DNA from 4 places in the Paenibacillus sp. RC73 genome. Region 2 is predicted to be linked to each of the others. Evidence: predicted binding sites of a transcription regulator. Region 2 holds the regulator's gene; each other region holds the start of a gene.

Region 1 (3,216 bases), 160 kb from region 2:
AGTTCTAAAAGTGTAGAGAAGGATGTTGGCGTGGTGTTAGCCGCTTCGCGATCCATTTGATTTTATGATCGCTGTTGCAGCGGGATTCTTTTGGGTTGTATAAGACATTTAGAGGTGAGAATCCCGCTGCAAAGGCGAATGCTTCGCTTCTTCAGATTCAAATGGATTGCTCCGCTGCTGCCCGCCATTTAGGTGGAGTGGGAGTGTAAAATTAAGAGAGTGTTCTGTAAGCCATACAGTTTACAGAACACTCTCTTTTACATAAAATAAAACAATAATTTAGATCCGGCAAATCTCACGCGGGCACAGCTCACAATGACATACACCTTGCAGCATTTCCAAATCCTTTACGACGATCATGCCATTATCATATTCGACTGCATTTTTTTTACGCAAATCACTCAGCATCCGGTTTACACTTTCGCGGGTGGCACCGATCATATTGGAGAGGTCGGTATGAGTGATTTTTTTATGAATAAGGATATGTTCCCCATGAGGCTCACCATAGGTGTTACACAGGCGGATTAGCGTGGAGCATAGAGCACCGGGCTTGCCGTACATCATCAGATCACGAAATTTGGTCTGAGTAATACGGTGGTGGGACCCCATCCATTTCATAAAGTCAATGGCAAAATCACAGTGCTGGCAAATAAGCAGCTCCAAATCCGTATGATCGACAACACCGATATCACTGTCCTCCAGAACTTCGGCAGAAAAGGAGTGCTTGGTACCGAAAAATGGATCAGCTTGACCAATCAGATCGCCGCTTTGGTACATATATAGTATAAGTTCCTTACCCTCATCCGTTGTTTTCGTTACTTTCACGCGTCCGCGCTTGATATAAAACAGCTTATCCGCTGTATCTCCTTCCCAGAACAGATGTGAGCTTTCTGGCATGACCCGATCTTTCATCATCACTTGCAGCCGGTTGAAGCTGGTCTCCGAGAAGCAACAGGTGTTGCCGCGGGCTTCCATTACGTTTGCAGGGTTTCTCATCGTCCATTTCCCCTTTGTTTCCTTTGTTTTTTTATCTGCAACTTGATCAATTCAAATTCATTATATACCTGTGCTATGCGTTTTTGGGGCAAGAAGAGGGGGTAAAAGTGGCAGAATTCCAAACTTTGTGATTTAATTCACTTCATAAAATAAAATTTTAAATAGATTGTGAAAAAAATCACAATATATCTTGAAAAGCTGTGTTACGATCAGTGCGTGAACAAGAGATAGTACACGAGATAACAGGAGGATGAGGGAAATGGCTGTTAAAAACGAGGTTATCCAAAAAGAGCAAAGCGCTGAGCAGTATATTCAAACACTGATTGACCGGGGGAACCGGGCACAGAAGGCTTTTATGAGTATGAATCAGGAGCAGATTGACGAAATCGTACAAGCTATGGCAATCGCAGGGATGGATAAGCACATGCATCTGGCGAAGCTGGCTGTTGAAGAAACAGGACGCGGTGTGTATGAGGACAAAATCATTAAAAACATGTTTGCAACAGAATATGTCTATCATAGCATCAAAAATGAAAAAACCGTTGGTGTCATTGAAGATAATGACTTTGACAGTTTTCAAAAAATAGCAGAGCCCGTCGGCATCATTATGGGGATCACTCCAGTGACTAATCCGACTTCAACTACAATGTTCAAAGCGTTGATTGCTATTAAAACACGTAACCCGATCATCTTTGGTTTCCATCCATCCGCTCAATCGTGTAGTGCGGAAGCAGCTCGCGTTTTGCTTGAAGCAGCCGTCAAACATGGTGCTCCGGCAGATTGTATTCAATGGATTGAAGCTCCATCGATGGATAAGACAAATTCACTCATGAATCACCCGGATGTGGCGCTGATTCTGGCAACTGGTGGATCAGGCATGGTTAAGGCGGCATATAGCTGCGGTAAACCTGCTCTGGGTGTAGGCCCAGGTAACGTGCCTTGCTTTATTGAAAAAACAGCAGACATCAAGCAGGCTGTGAACGATCTCATCCTCTCCAAATCTTTTGACAACGGTATGATTTGTGCTTCCGAGCAAGCGGTTATTATCGAAGAGCCAATCTTCGAACAAGTGAAAAAATTGATGATCGCTAACGGCTGCTATTTTGTAAATAAAGAAGAAGCAGCTAAGCTCACTCAAGGAGCTATGAATGTCGAGAAATGTGCAGTGAACCCAGCTATTGTCGGGCAGTCTGCTGTAAAAATTGCTGAAATGAGTGGTATCACAGTACCAGCAGGAACTAAAATTTTGGTCGCTGAGATTGAAGGGGTAGGAACAAAATTCCCATTGTCTGCGGAAAAATTGAGTCCTGTATTGGCTTGCTATAAAGTAAAAAATGCGGAACAAGGTATTCAACGCGCTGCTGAAGTCGTGGAATTCGGGGGCATGGGCCACTCGTCCGCTATTCATTCGAACGATGAGGACGTTATCGCTCGGTTCGCAAACCGTTTGCAAACAGGCCGTATCATTGTAAATTCGCCTTCCACACATGGTGCGATCGGTGACCTCTACAACACCAACCTTCCATCGCTGACACTGGGTTGTGGTTCGTACGGACGTAACTCGACTTCGTCGAACGTATCGGCAGTCAACTTGATTAATGTGAAAAGGGTGGCGAAACGAACGGTGAATATGCAATGGTTCAAAGTACCTTCCAAAATTTATTTCGAAAAAAATTCGACTCAGTATCTTGCTAAAATGCCTGATATCACACGTGTAGCCATTATCACAGACCCTATGATGGTGAAACTCGGATATGTGGATCGTGTCATTCATTATTTACACCAACGCCAAACGCCAGTAGCTATCGAAGTGTTCTCTGAAGTAGAGCCAGATCCATCGACAGTTACGGTAGAACGTGGTACTGAAATGATGAGACGTTTCCAACCGGATTGCATTATTGCATTGGGCGGCGGTTCGCCGATGGATGCGGCTAAAGGCATGTGGATGTTCTATGAATACCCAGATACTGATTTCAACAACTTGAAACAAAAATTCATGGATATCCGCAAACGGATCTACAAATACCCGCGTCTTGGTCAGAAGGCACAATTTGTAGCCATTCCTACAACCTCGGGTACAGGTTCGGAAGTTACGTCGTTCGCAGTTATTACAGACAAAAATCAGGGCAACACGAAGTATCCGCTGGCTGACTATGAGCTGACTCCTGATGTGGCAATTATTGACCCTGAGTTTGTATACTCGCTGCCTAAAACAGCTGT
Region 2 (3,216 bases):
GTATACGGCATGAGAAATGAGATCCGTATGCGGCAAGAAATGAGCCTGATTGAGATCGAGCGCGATAAAGTCAGCCTTGTTGCCTGCTGCCAGCGCCCCTACCTCATTCAAGCCAATCGACTTCGCTCCGTACTCCGTTGCCAGACGCAACGCCTCACCCGCAGGAACTGCGGTTGGGTCCCCAGATACTCCCTTGTGAATGAGTGCAGCCAGACGCATTTCCTCAAACATATCCAGGTTATTGTTACTGGCGGGACCGTCTGTTCCGAGAGAGACGGTAACGCCTGCACGGAGCAGATCAGGCACTCTTGCCACACCGCTCGCCAGCTTCAAGTTGCTGCCCGGATTATGCGAAACCGCTACACCACGTTCAGCCAGCAAAGCTATTTCTTCGTCATTCAAATGAACAGCATGGGCAACAAGCGATGGACGGGAGAAAAAGCCGAGCTTATCCAAATGCGCAACCGGGCGCAAGCCGTAGTCGCGTACGTTTTGCTCTACTTCGGCAATGGTTTCGGACATATGCGTATGCAACGGTAAGTCCAGATCATGCGCAGCCTGCACGAATTTTTCGATAAACGCAGGCGGACACGTATACGGCGCATGTGGAGACATCATAGTCGTAATGCGACCGTCTGCTTTTCCATGCCAATTACGCGCAAAATTCACAGCCTCAGCCAGCTTGATCCGCTGCTCTTCCTCCGAACATAATCCAATCGCTCCACGCATCAGACTGGCACGGATGCCGGACTCTTCAGCTACACGAGCCACCTCGTCCATATGATCATACATGTCCAAAAAGGTGGTTGTACCGCCTTTCAGCATTTCCAGCACGGACAAGGACGTACCCCAGTACACATCCGTAGACGTAAACTTGGCTTCCATCGGCCACATTTTTTCCTGAAGCCATACTTGAAGAGCCAGATCGTCCCCATACCCGCGCAGCAGGGACATCGCCGCATGACCATGTGTATTAATCAGGCCAGGTAAAAACAGCAGCCCGTTACCATCAATCGCTTCCGTCTCTTCCTCACCCGCTGGCAAAGTCTCGCCAATATAGGCAATGCGGCTGTCCTCCACGATCATATAGCCGTGGATTACCCCCGCTTCCGATCTGTTCACGGCAAAAGAGCCGTTTTTAATCATCCATTTATTCACCGTCATGTTGCATATCTTCCTTTCCGTCTTCCAAATAATAAGCGAGGCTTAACAAATCTGTTGTAAAATCTGTGGCATGTATTCGAATATTTGCTGGTGCCTTGAGAGTGGTCGGCGCAAAGTTCAAAATCGCTCCAATCCCGCTATTTATGAGCCTGTCAGCCACGTTCTGCGCTTCAAAATCCGGTACGGTAATAATCCCGATCCGAATGTTTTGTTCCTTCACGGTCGCTTCCAGTTCATCCATTGGCTGTACGACCAGCGTATTGATCCTGGTTCCGACCTTATCTGGCACAGCATCAAATACTGCTACAATTTTCATATTGTCTTTTAAATAAGCATTATAATTCGAAAGGGCTTGCCCCAGATTACCTGCTCCGACCAATACCACGTTAATTTGCTGGTCGATTTTCAGGATATGGCGTATTTTCTCGATAAGATAAGTAACATCATAGCCGATACCCTTACGGCCAAAATCTCCAAAATACGCGAGATCCTTACGAATTTGAGCCGGATTCAAATCCAGTCTTTGTCCTAACTCCTGGGAAGAGACCGTAGCCACCTCCCGTTTGTGCAGTGCATTCAGATAACGTAAATATACGGGTAACCTCCGTACGACAGCCTCTGAAATTTTATCTGATTTCATACATGCTCCCCCTAATTGTAACGGACATGTTAAGATGTCCGTCCGTTATGCCTCTGTCTCCGGGGCGGATTGGAGCCACTCGGCGATACGGGGCACCATTTGCTCCGTCGGCATATGCTCCATTTTTGGTCCCGGTAACGAGTACAAAAAGTGCTTCCCGTAATAGGATTCAATCACACGCGTATCGTAAACGATAACAACCCCGTGGTCGCTCGCGGTACGTACTAGACGTCCAAATCCCTGTTTGAAGCGAATGACAGCCTGTGGAACAGACAGCTTCATAAAAGGATTTTTCTTCTGCTGCTGGAGCAGCTCACTTTTAGCCTCCAGCAGCGGGTGATTGGGCGGTTGGAACGGCAAGCGGACGATAGCCAGACACGTCAGCGCCTTGCCCGGAATATCGACGCCTTCCCAAAAGCTGCTGGTTCCCAGCAACACAGAAGCTTTGGCTTCCTGAAAACGTCGGGTCAGCTTGCTGCGGCTCCCACTGTCCACGCCCTGCCCCAGCACGGTGATGTCGCTGGATGCTAACGCCTCCTTAAGCGGCTCATACACCTGCCGGAGCATGCGATAGGAGGTAAAGAGAACGAGCATTCTCCCCCGCGTCGCTTGGGCAGTCGAACCTAGCGAGCTGACGAGCATATCTACAAAATGCTCATCTCCTACACTGCCCTTCACGCTCGGAAAATCCCTTGGAATGACTAGCAACACCTGATCCCTGTAGTTAAAGGGTGAAGGGAGCTGCGTAGTCATCAGCCGCCCTTGATCTGCGGCCTCCTGCAAGCCGAGCTGATCGGTCATGTACTGAAACGACTTATCCACCGACAAGGTAGCAGACGTCAGAATAATGCTCCTTTTTTTGTCAAAAAACATTTCTTTCAGCTGGCGGCTCACATCGACGGGCACCGCATAAAATTGTAGCGACTTGCTGCGGAATTGCCCGCTCGCTTCGAGCCAATATACGGTCGTCTCATCATCCATCCGCATGAAAAAGCGCAAGCTTTCCCTAATGCCTGCCAAATCCTTAAGCAGCCCCGTAATATCTGTAATGAGGCTGTCAGCCGCATAATCGTCATGTTCTTCTTTCACGTCGAGCATCAGCTTGTCGCCCTTGCGCAAAATTTCGCTCAACGTTACATAAACCTGATTTTCCAGCGCAGCAGCCTGATCCCACTTGGCAGGCTTGGCCGACGGCTTGAGACGGGAAGAAAACTGCCCTGTTTCGCCCGGTGTCGCATCACTTCGCTCCGGCAGCATACCAAACAGCTTGTCGCTCAGCAGATCCCAAGTCTCCTTGACCTCCAGCACGAGTGGATATATCTGGTCGATGGTAGAAGCCCAATCCGTCGATTTCTCATGCCCCGACTTTGCCAACTGCTGACGCAGCGAAGGCAATTGTCCGTTCTTGCTGT
Region 3 (3,216 bases), on a different contig from region 2:
CTGACGCAAAATATCAGCGAACTGCACAATATACTCGTCCGGCTCCGTAATGTTGTACATATAAAAACGAGAGGCTGTCGCTTCCAGACCGTCCAGCACATCATCCATGGTCGTTGTCAGTTCCATGATATCGTCGCGTTCCAGCGGCGTAATGAAGGTCTTGTTCAGCTCAGTAATAATCGTGTGTGTGTAATCATCACACTTATTTTCATACTTCTTCATTTCATTAGTAAACAGAACCACATCTTGAAGATTTGAAGTATGTTGGGCAAAATAATCAGCTGCTTGCACGATTGTATCTGCCATATTTTCCAACGTCTCGAAGAATATATCCTTTTTCTTCAATCTCATTAACGATTACCCCTTTACGAAAATATCCGCAACCTGTTTCGACTGCATTAGACAACCTTTGCTATCTTATCACACTCATCAATGTTTTTGTAAAGTTTGTAAAGGCAAATTTCACAATATTAAGTATACATTGCCCGACAAGGAAGTTCATTATCCGACAAATTATATCTAAAAAGGTGGATTATGGATTCCTCACTTTGCTTCTACACTTACATGCTCGTTCAGCGAAACGTCCGCCGGAACCACATGTATATAGGATGTACCCGGTACCAACGGAATTTCAACTCCATTTTTCATAAAACGAATAGCATCACCGGGCGTATGCTGCCACTCGGCGTGTATCAACTTCCCTTGTTGAAACAACATAGCCTCTCCACCGCCTTTAAGCTCAACGCTCAATCGACCTACATCATCCAGCGTTTGGTGCCTGGTGCTCATCACAATGACATTGGCCGCAGAGAGCTGCTTGTTATTGTTTTGATCCACATGTGACTTTTCGTTCACAAAACGCTTATATTGCTGATCTGACGGATCGTAGGTGTAAGATACCTTGTAGCTTTTAAGCAAAAAGCGGATTTGCAAAGATACTGCCTCCCCGTCTCCCATGATCGAAGCTTCACCGGATTTAAGATATTTATATACCGGAACCACCGTCTGCTTGGCGTAGCCTTTACTTTCGCTTCCTTGGCGAAGTCTGTTCACATCTGTGTACAGATTGTGTGGTGGACGGCGATCCTTGCTTCTCCAGAAGTAAGCTCCCCCATTCGAAATCTCATCCAGATGCTCTTTTCGTTGCTGCTGTAAAATCGCATAGGCATCTGTACTTCCCCCGGCGTGTATCGGCAACGCCCCGTAAGTTTCGCCCAGCTCAATCAGATACGGCCGGATGCTGCGGACCGGGCCTATTTTCACATCACCGCCATGACTTTGGAAAAAAGCTACCAAACGTGTAATTCCACCTTCTGCGAGAACTTCATATACCATGTCAGCCTCGCTAAGTCCCGCCTGAGGTCGTGCGGCTGGAGCATTATTAATCATAATTGCAAGCGGTCGTTCCAGAACAGGCTGCTCCACCGGAAGGCCGGTAAGCGGAGCTGTAAATGCCGGAATAGTCGGTTCCTTGGGCGGCTCAAGCGCCTCCGGCTGTGTTTCTTGCTTAACCGGTTGGGGCGCGGGTTCTGATTCACCCGATTTGGACATAGCAGAACAGGACATCATGGTCATACATAGCAAAACCGAGGTCATCACACACAACCATTGGCTTCGATTGAAAATGGGCCCGGACAAATTCATCCCTCCAGTTAGACATTTTTCTCATTATAAGCGTTATTTCCTGTTTTTGTCTTGATTGAAACTCATCATCACTATAGAATACTTATCTGAAGACATTAAAATTTAAAAAATATTCAGACTTTGTGATTTTTATCACAAATAACTGTAACTGAACCTAATACAATAAGGGTGTAGCAGAGATGATCATCCCAAACCAAATGAAATACAACCAACATTATAAGATAAGAAAGAGGAGTGGTTTGAATGTTTAACAACTGGTTGCGTGAAAATAAAGTAGCAATGTGGCTGCTGACTGTAGTACGGGTTTATCTGGGATATGAATGGATGACCCATGGACTTGAGAAGCTGACTGGCGGATTCGATGCAGGCGGATTTATCTCGGGGGCCATTGCTAAGACAGGCGGAGAACATCCCGCTGTACAAGGCTGGTGGGGATCGTTCCTTGAAGCCTTTGCCCTACCTAATGTCGGTCTGTTCAACGTCCTGATCCCACTGGGTGAGTTCCTGGTCGGAGTTGGCCTGCTTCTTGGTACACTGACTACATTAGCTGCCTTGATGGCAATGGTCATGAACTTCTCGTTCCTATTCTCGGGCACAGTAAGCACCAATGCAATCTACCTGCTGTTTGAAATCTTCCTTGTAGTTGCTGGCGCAAACGCTGGACGGATTGGCTTGGATCGTTGGGTACTTCCCTTCCTGCGTGGACTGTTCCGTAAAAATAAAGATACCTTTCCAGCAGACCCCGCTCGAAAAATAGCTTAAGCTACCAAAAAAACAACCGTTACCCTCCGGGCTAATGGTTGTTTTTTTGTGCAGCTATGCTGCTGACTTTCTTTTATATCCGATTCATCATTTCCCCAAACGTTTACAAGTTGGATACAACCCGGAATGCTCACGATACATTCCCCCTATACACTAAAGTTACATCAAAGAAAGCCATGGAGGGTTATATCATGAAAAAAATCACCAAAGCCTACCTCATGCTCGCGACAGTAACTTTCACAGTACAGACTATGGGACTGGGATATCCATCACAAGCCGAAGCGGCAGTATCGACTACGACAACGTCTCAATCGGAAAGTGTGCAAAATATCTCCAACACCTTCGAGCAACTGCTACGTCAACCCGGCAAACTTCCTCAGGCATTCGCTTATTTGCAAAAACACATTCAATCCATTCCAGCCTCTCAAGCCACCATCATGACGCTTCATCTGGAAAATGCACAGACCAAGCAATTGGATTCTTATTCACAAGCCTTATACCCAGCTTCTGTTCAGACCAAAATCAATACTATTTATAAACCCGGCGATTCGTTCACAAATGTAATTAGCCGCACCAAAGATACGAACCTGAAGAAATTACTGACCCAAACCAGAGATGCCGGATACAAACTGGAAACCGCAGAAGGTATGTATTATCCTGTCATAAACTATGAAAAATATAAAGTTTTCGGAAAGCACACCACGGCAGATATCCGCAGCTATATTGACATCATGGCAGTGGAATCTGGACAGGCGGCTACCAAGGATGCCGCACTGCATATCGGATATCAGCAGTTGTCTGGACGGGTGC
Region 4 (3,216 bases), on a different contig from region 2:
CGCAATCACACGAGCACGATCCCGTACTTCTCCAATCGTCCGCAGAGAAATAAACGTTAGCCCATGCATCAGGCACATCCCAACCACGGTCAGTCCAATCCATACCGTATATCCGTTAAACACATCGGAGAATCCGGCTTTCAAGTCCATGTTTTGCTGAATAGGTACACCCTTTACCAAAGCCGCAAAAGCCATACCGAACAGCATCGGCGGCAGAAAGCTACCCATCAGAATGCAGGCATCCCACGTCCCTGTCCACCATTTCCCTTCTGCCTTACCCCGGAACTCAAAGGAAACTCCGCGTAAAATCAAACCAAGCAGAATAAATACAAATACTAGATAATATCCGCTGAACATGGTCGCATACCAGTGCGGGAAAGCCGCGAACATCGCACCTGCTGCTGTGATCAACCATACTTCGTTAGCATCCCAGAATGGACCAATCGTATTGATCATCAAGCGTTTTTGCTGATCATTACGCGGTACCAGACCTGTAGCCATACCCACGCCAAAATCAAAGCCCTCCAGGAAGAAGAAGCCGGTAAACAGCACAGCAATTAATAAGAACCACAAATCATTTAACGACATTGGTGTCACCCCCTTGAGCAAATGGATCATGGATTACCGTTTCCTGATGTGGTTCGATATCCGGACCTTTGCGAGCCGTACGGACAAACAGGAACGTCAGCACACCCGTTAAAATTAAATACAATGCGGTAAACGAGATCAGTGAGAACAGCACTTCCCCTGCCACAACGGTAGGCGAAACGGAATCTTTGGTTTGAAGTAAACCAAAGACCGTCCAAGGCTGACGCCCCACTTCTGTCATGATCCAACCCGCAGTATTTCCAATGAATGGAAGAGATATACCGAGCATCATCAACCGGAAGAACCAACGATGCGAACCCTCCAATTTTTTACGGAATGTCAGATAGGCTCCATACAAAGCAAGTACAATCATGGCACATCCGGCTGCAATCATAATGCGGAAGCTCCAAAATGTAGTACGTACCGGCGGAATATAATTACCGGGGCCGTAGGCTTTTTCGTATTGTGCCTGAAGCTCATTCATCCCCAGTACCGCGCCGGACAGCTTATTATAGGACAGCAAACTGAGCGCATAAGGAACCTTAAATTCAAAGCTGTTTTCTTTCTTTTCAGGGTCAATGCCTGCAATAACTGTCCAAGGGGCCGGGTCACTACTGTTTTCCCATAACCCTTCACTGGCAGCCATTTTCATTGGCTGTGTTTCCACCAAATATTGAGCCTGTCCGTGACCAAACATCGGGATTAACATCGAACTAATCAATGCAACAATAATACTTACTTTGAAAGAAGGCTTGAAAAAGTCCAGATTCTTTTTGTGCATCAGCTTCCATGCACTAATACCTGCCACGAGAAAAGCCCCTGTCGCAATAGCTGCAAACAATGTATGTGGAAACTCCCATAACAGTTGTTCGTTCGTCAACAGAGCGAAAAAATCTTTCATTTCTGCGCGACCGTTATGAATCTCGTATCCTACCGGACGCTGCATGAATGAGTTGGCTGCCAAAATCCACAGGGCGGACAGCATCGTACCAATGGATACCAGCCACATACAGGTTAAATGGACTGCTTTGGACAGCCGTTCCCAGCCGAATACCCACAATCCGATAAAGGTTGATTCCAGGAAAAAGGCAAGCAGTGCCTCAATCGCCAGCGGCGTACCGAACACATCACCGACAAAACGGGAGAAGTCAGACCAGTTCATCCCGAACTGGAACTCCTGCAAAATCCCGGTGACCACGCCTACTGCAAAGTTAATCAGCAAAAAAGTTCCCCAGAATTGAGCCATTTTTTTGTATAAATCATTTTTTTTGATTACATACATGGTCTCCATAATTGCCACCAGCAACGACAATCCAATGGAGATCGGCACATAAACAAAGTGAAGAATTGTTGTGGTTGCAAACTGCAACCGTGCCAATTCTAATACGTCCATGATGTTATTCCTCCCCCTGCGCTTCTCTTAAGAATGAATGTTAATAATTGGATTCTGAAGCCTCCCTTCATCCTTGTGATAGTATTCACATTATTACATATGGAACGATCACTTTTTATGAATAGCCCCCTCAGGCATCTTCATTACGGAATCTCATGATCCGGCTTCAGAATATCATCATTATATAGAATAGGTTTGAATGAAATAGAATCGAAAGTGTGAACATCGTGTCAAAGCTGTGTCGTAATGATGGCGAATTTATGAAAACAACTCAAATCTTCTAGTTAGTGTGACATTTTCGATTGATCTGTCTGATTTTTTTCCAAGCAAAAAGCCTCTCTTCGTCCGGAGACTTTTGCTCCGACATCCGCAAGAGAGACTTCATCAATTTAACCCACGGGAATCCATCAACTGCCATCCGTCCCTCTGTTCTTCTGAACCCGACTACGATAAGAGGAAGGCGACATCCCCGCATATTTTTTGAATTTGCCGTGAAAATAATCGGCATTGGCATATCCGACACGTCCTGCCACCTGATGCACCCTGATTCCCTGTGCAAGCAATTCCCTTGCCCGCTCGATCCTCACCTTGTCCAGATAGGCGTTAAAAGCTTCGCCCGTATGGCTTTTGAACAATTTGCCCAAATAGCCGCTGTTGTAATTAAACATATCCGCCAACAGCTCCAAGCGCAAATTCTCATCATAATGACTATGAATGAAATCAATCAATTGTTTCATGATCGTTTCCTTACCACCTGGATCGGTCTGACCAATCCATTGCAGCACATGCTCCATTGACCGATCCACCAGCTCTCCCAAGGTTGAATAGGCATATACATCCGTAATCAAGCGGGAATGCTCTTCCAGCACCGTACGGCTCTGTTCCTGTCCAGCCGCATACTTGTTCAGCGCCAAGGTAAATGTCTGTGCAAACGCCGCCTTGATTTCAGCCTCTGAACGATAGAGCTGTGGAAATTGGACCTCCATTTCCTTCAATACACGTATTGCAGCTTCACGATTGGACATATCCAGCGCGTAGTACAGCTTCTCTGCATAACGCATGGGGTCTGATGCTTTGTCAGTCGTTTCGCACATTTCCTCGTCCGAAGTTTCCAAATCGTGCAGGTCACTGGTAAGCATCACCCTTTCCGCCCGGAAAAGAAAAGTACGCTCCAGTAGACGCAGCGCCTGTTCAAAAGAACTCGAAATATCATGAAGTCTCTCCACCGGATCACC

What was found. The regulator Rex, encoded in region 2, represses fermentation and respiration genes when NADH is low (regulators of the CRP and FNR family bind a similar motif). The targets are predictions, from matches to a motif close to TTGTGAAATATTTCACAA.
Region 1: adhE (bifunctional acetaldehyde-CoA/alcohol dehydrogenase) is a predicted target of Rex. The motif match lies at 1,163-1,180, and genes of this name have one in related genera.
Region 3: ABH897_RS25180 (DoxX family membrane protein) is a predicted target of Rex. The motif match lies at 1,765-1,782, and genes of this name have one in related genera.
Region 4: ABH897_RS21680 (cytochrome ubiquinol oxidase subunit I) is a predicted target of Rex. The motif match lies at 2,055-2,072, and genes of this name have one in related genera.

Annotation. Positions count from the first base shown of each region.
Region 1 covers NZ_JBIYCV010000002.1:391,502-394,717, forward strand. The annotation lists gene ABH897_RS05350 (DODA-type extradiol aromatic ring-opening family dioxygenase) at 1-8, shown strand, start outside; gene ABH897_RS05355 (Crp/Fnr family transcriptional regulator) at 280-996, opposite strand; gene adhE (bifunctional acetaldehyde-CoA/alcohol dehydrogenase) at 1,256-3,216, shown strand, end outside.
Region 2 covers NZ_JBIYCV010000002.1:555,848-559,063, reverse strand. The annotation lists gene ABH897_RS06245 (amidohydrolase) at 1-1,164, opposite strand, end outside; gene ABH897_RS06240 (redox-sensing transcriptional repressor Rex) at 1,151-1,804, opposite strand; gene dinG (ATP-dependent DNA helicase DinG) at 1,850-3,216, opposite strand, start outside.
Region 3 covers NZ_JBIYCV010000016.1:44,702-47,917, reverse strand. The annotation lists gene ABH897_RS25190 (DUF47 domain-containing protein) at 1-351, opposite strand, end outside; gene ABH897_RS25185 (DUF3048 domain-containing protein) at 544-1,644, opposite strand; gene ABH897_RS25180 (DoxX family membrane protein) at 1,888-2,406, shown strand; gene ABH897_RS25175 (hypothetical protein) at 2,598-3,216, shown strand, end outside.
Region 4 covers NZ_JBIYCV010000010.1:93,972-97,187, reverse strand. The annotation lists gene cydB (cytochrome d ubiquinol oxidase subunit II) at 1-588, opposite strand, end outside; gene ABH897_RS21680 (cytochrome ubiquinol oxidase subunit I) at 575-1,981, opposite strand; gene ABH897_RS21675 (response regulator) at 2,389-3,216, opposite strand, start outside.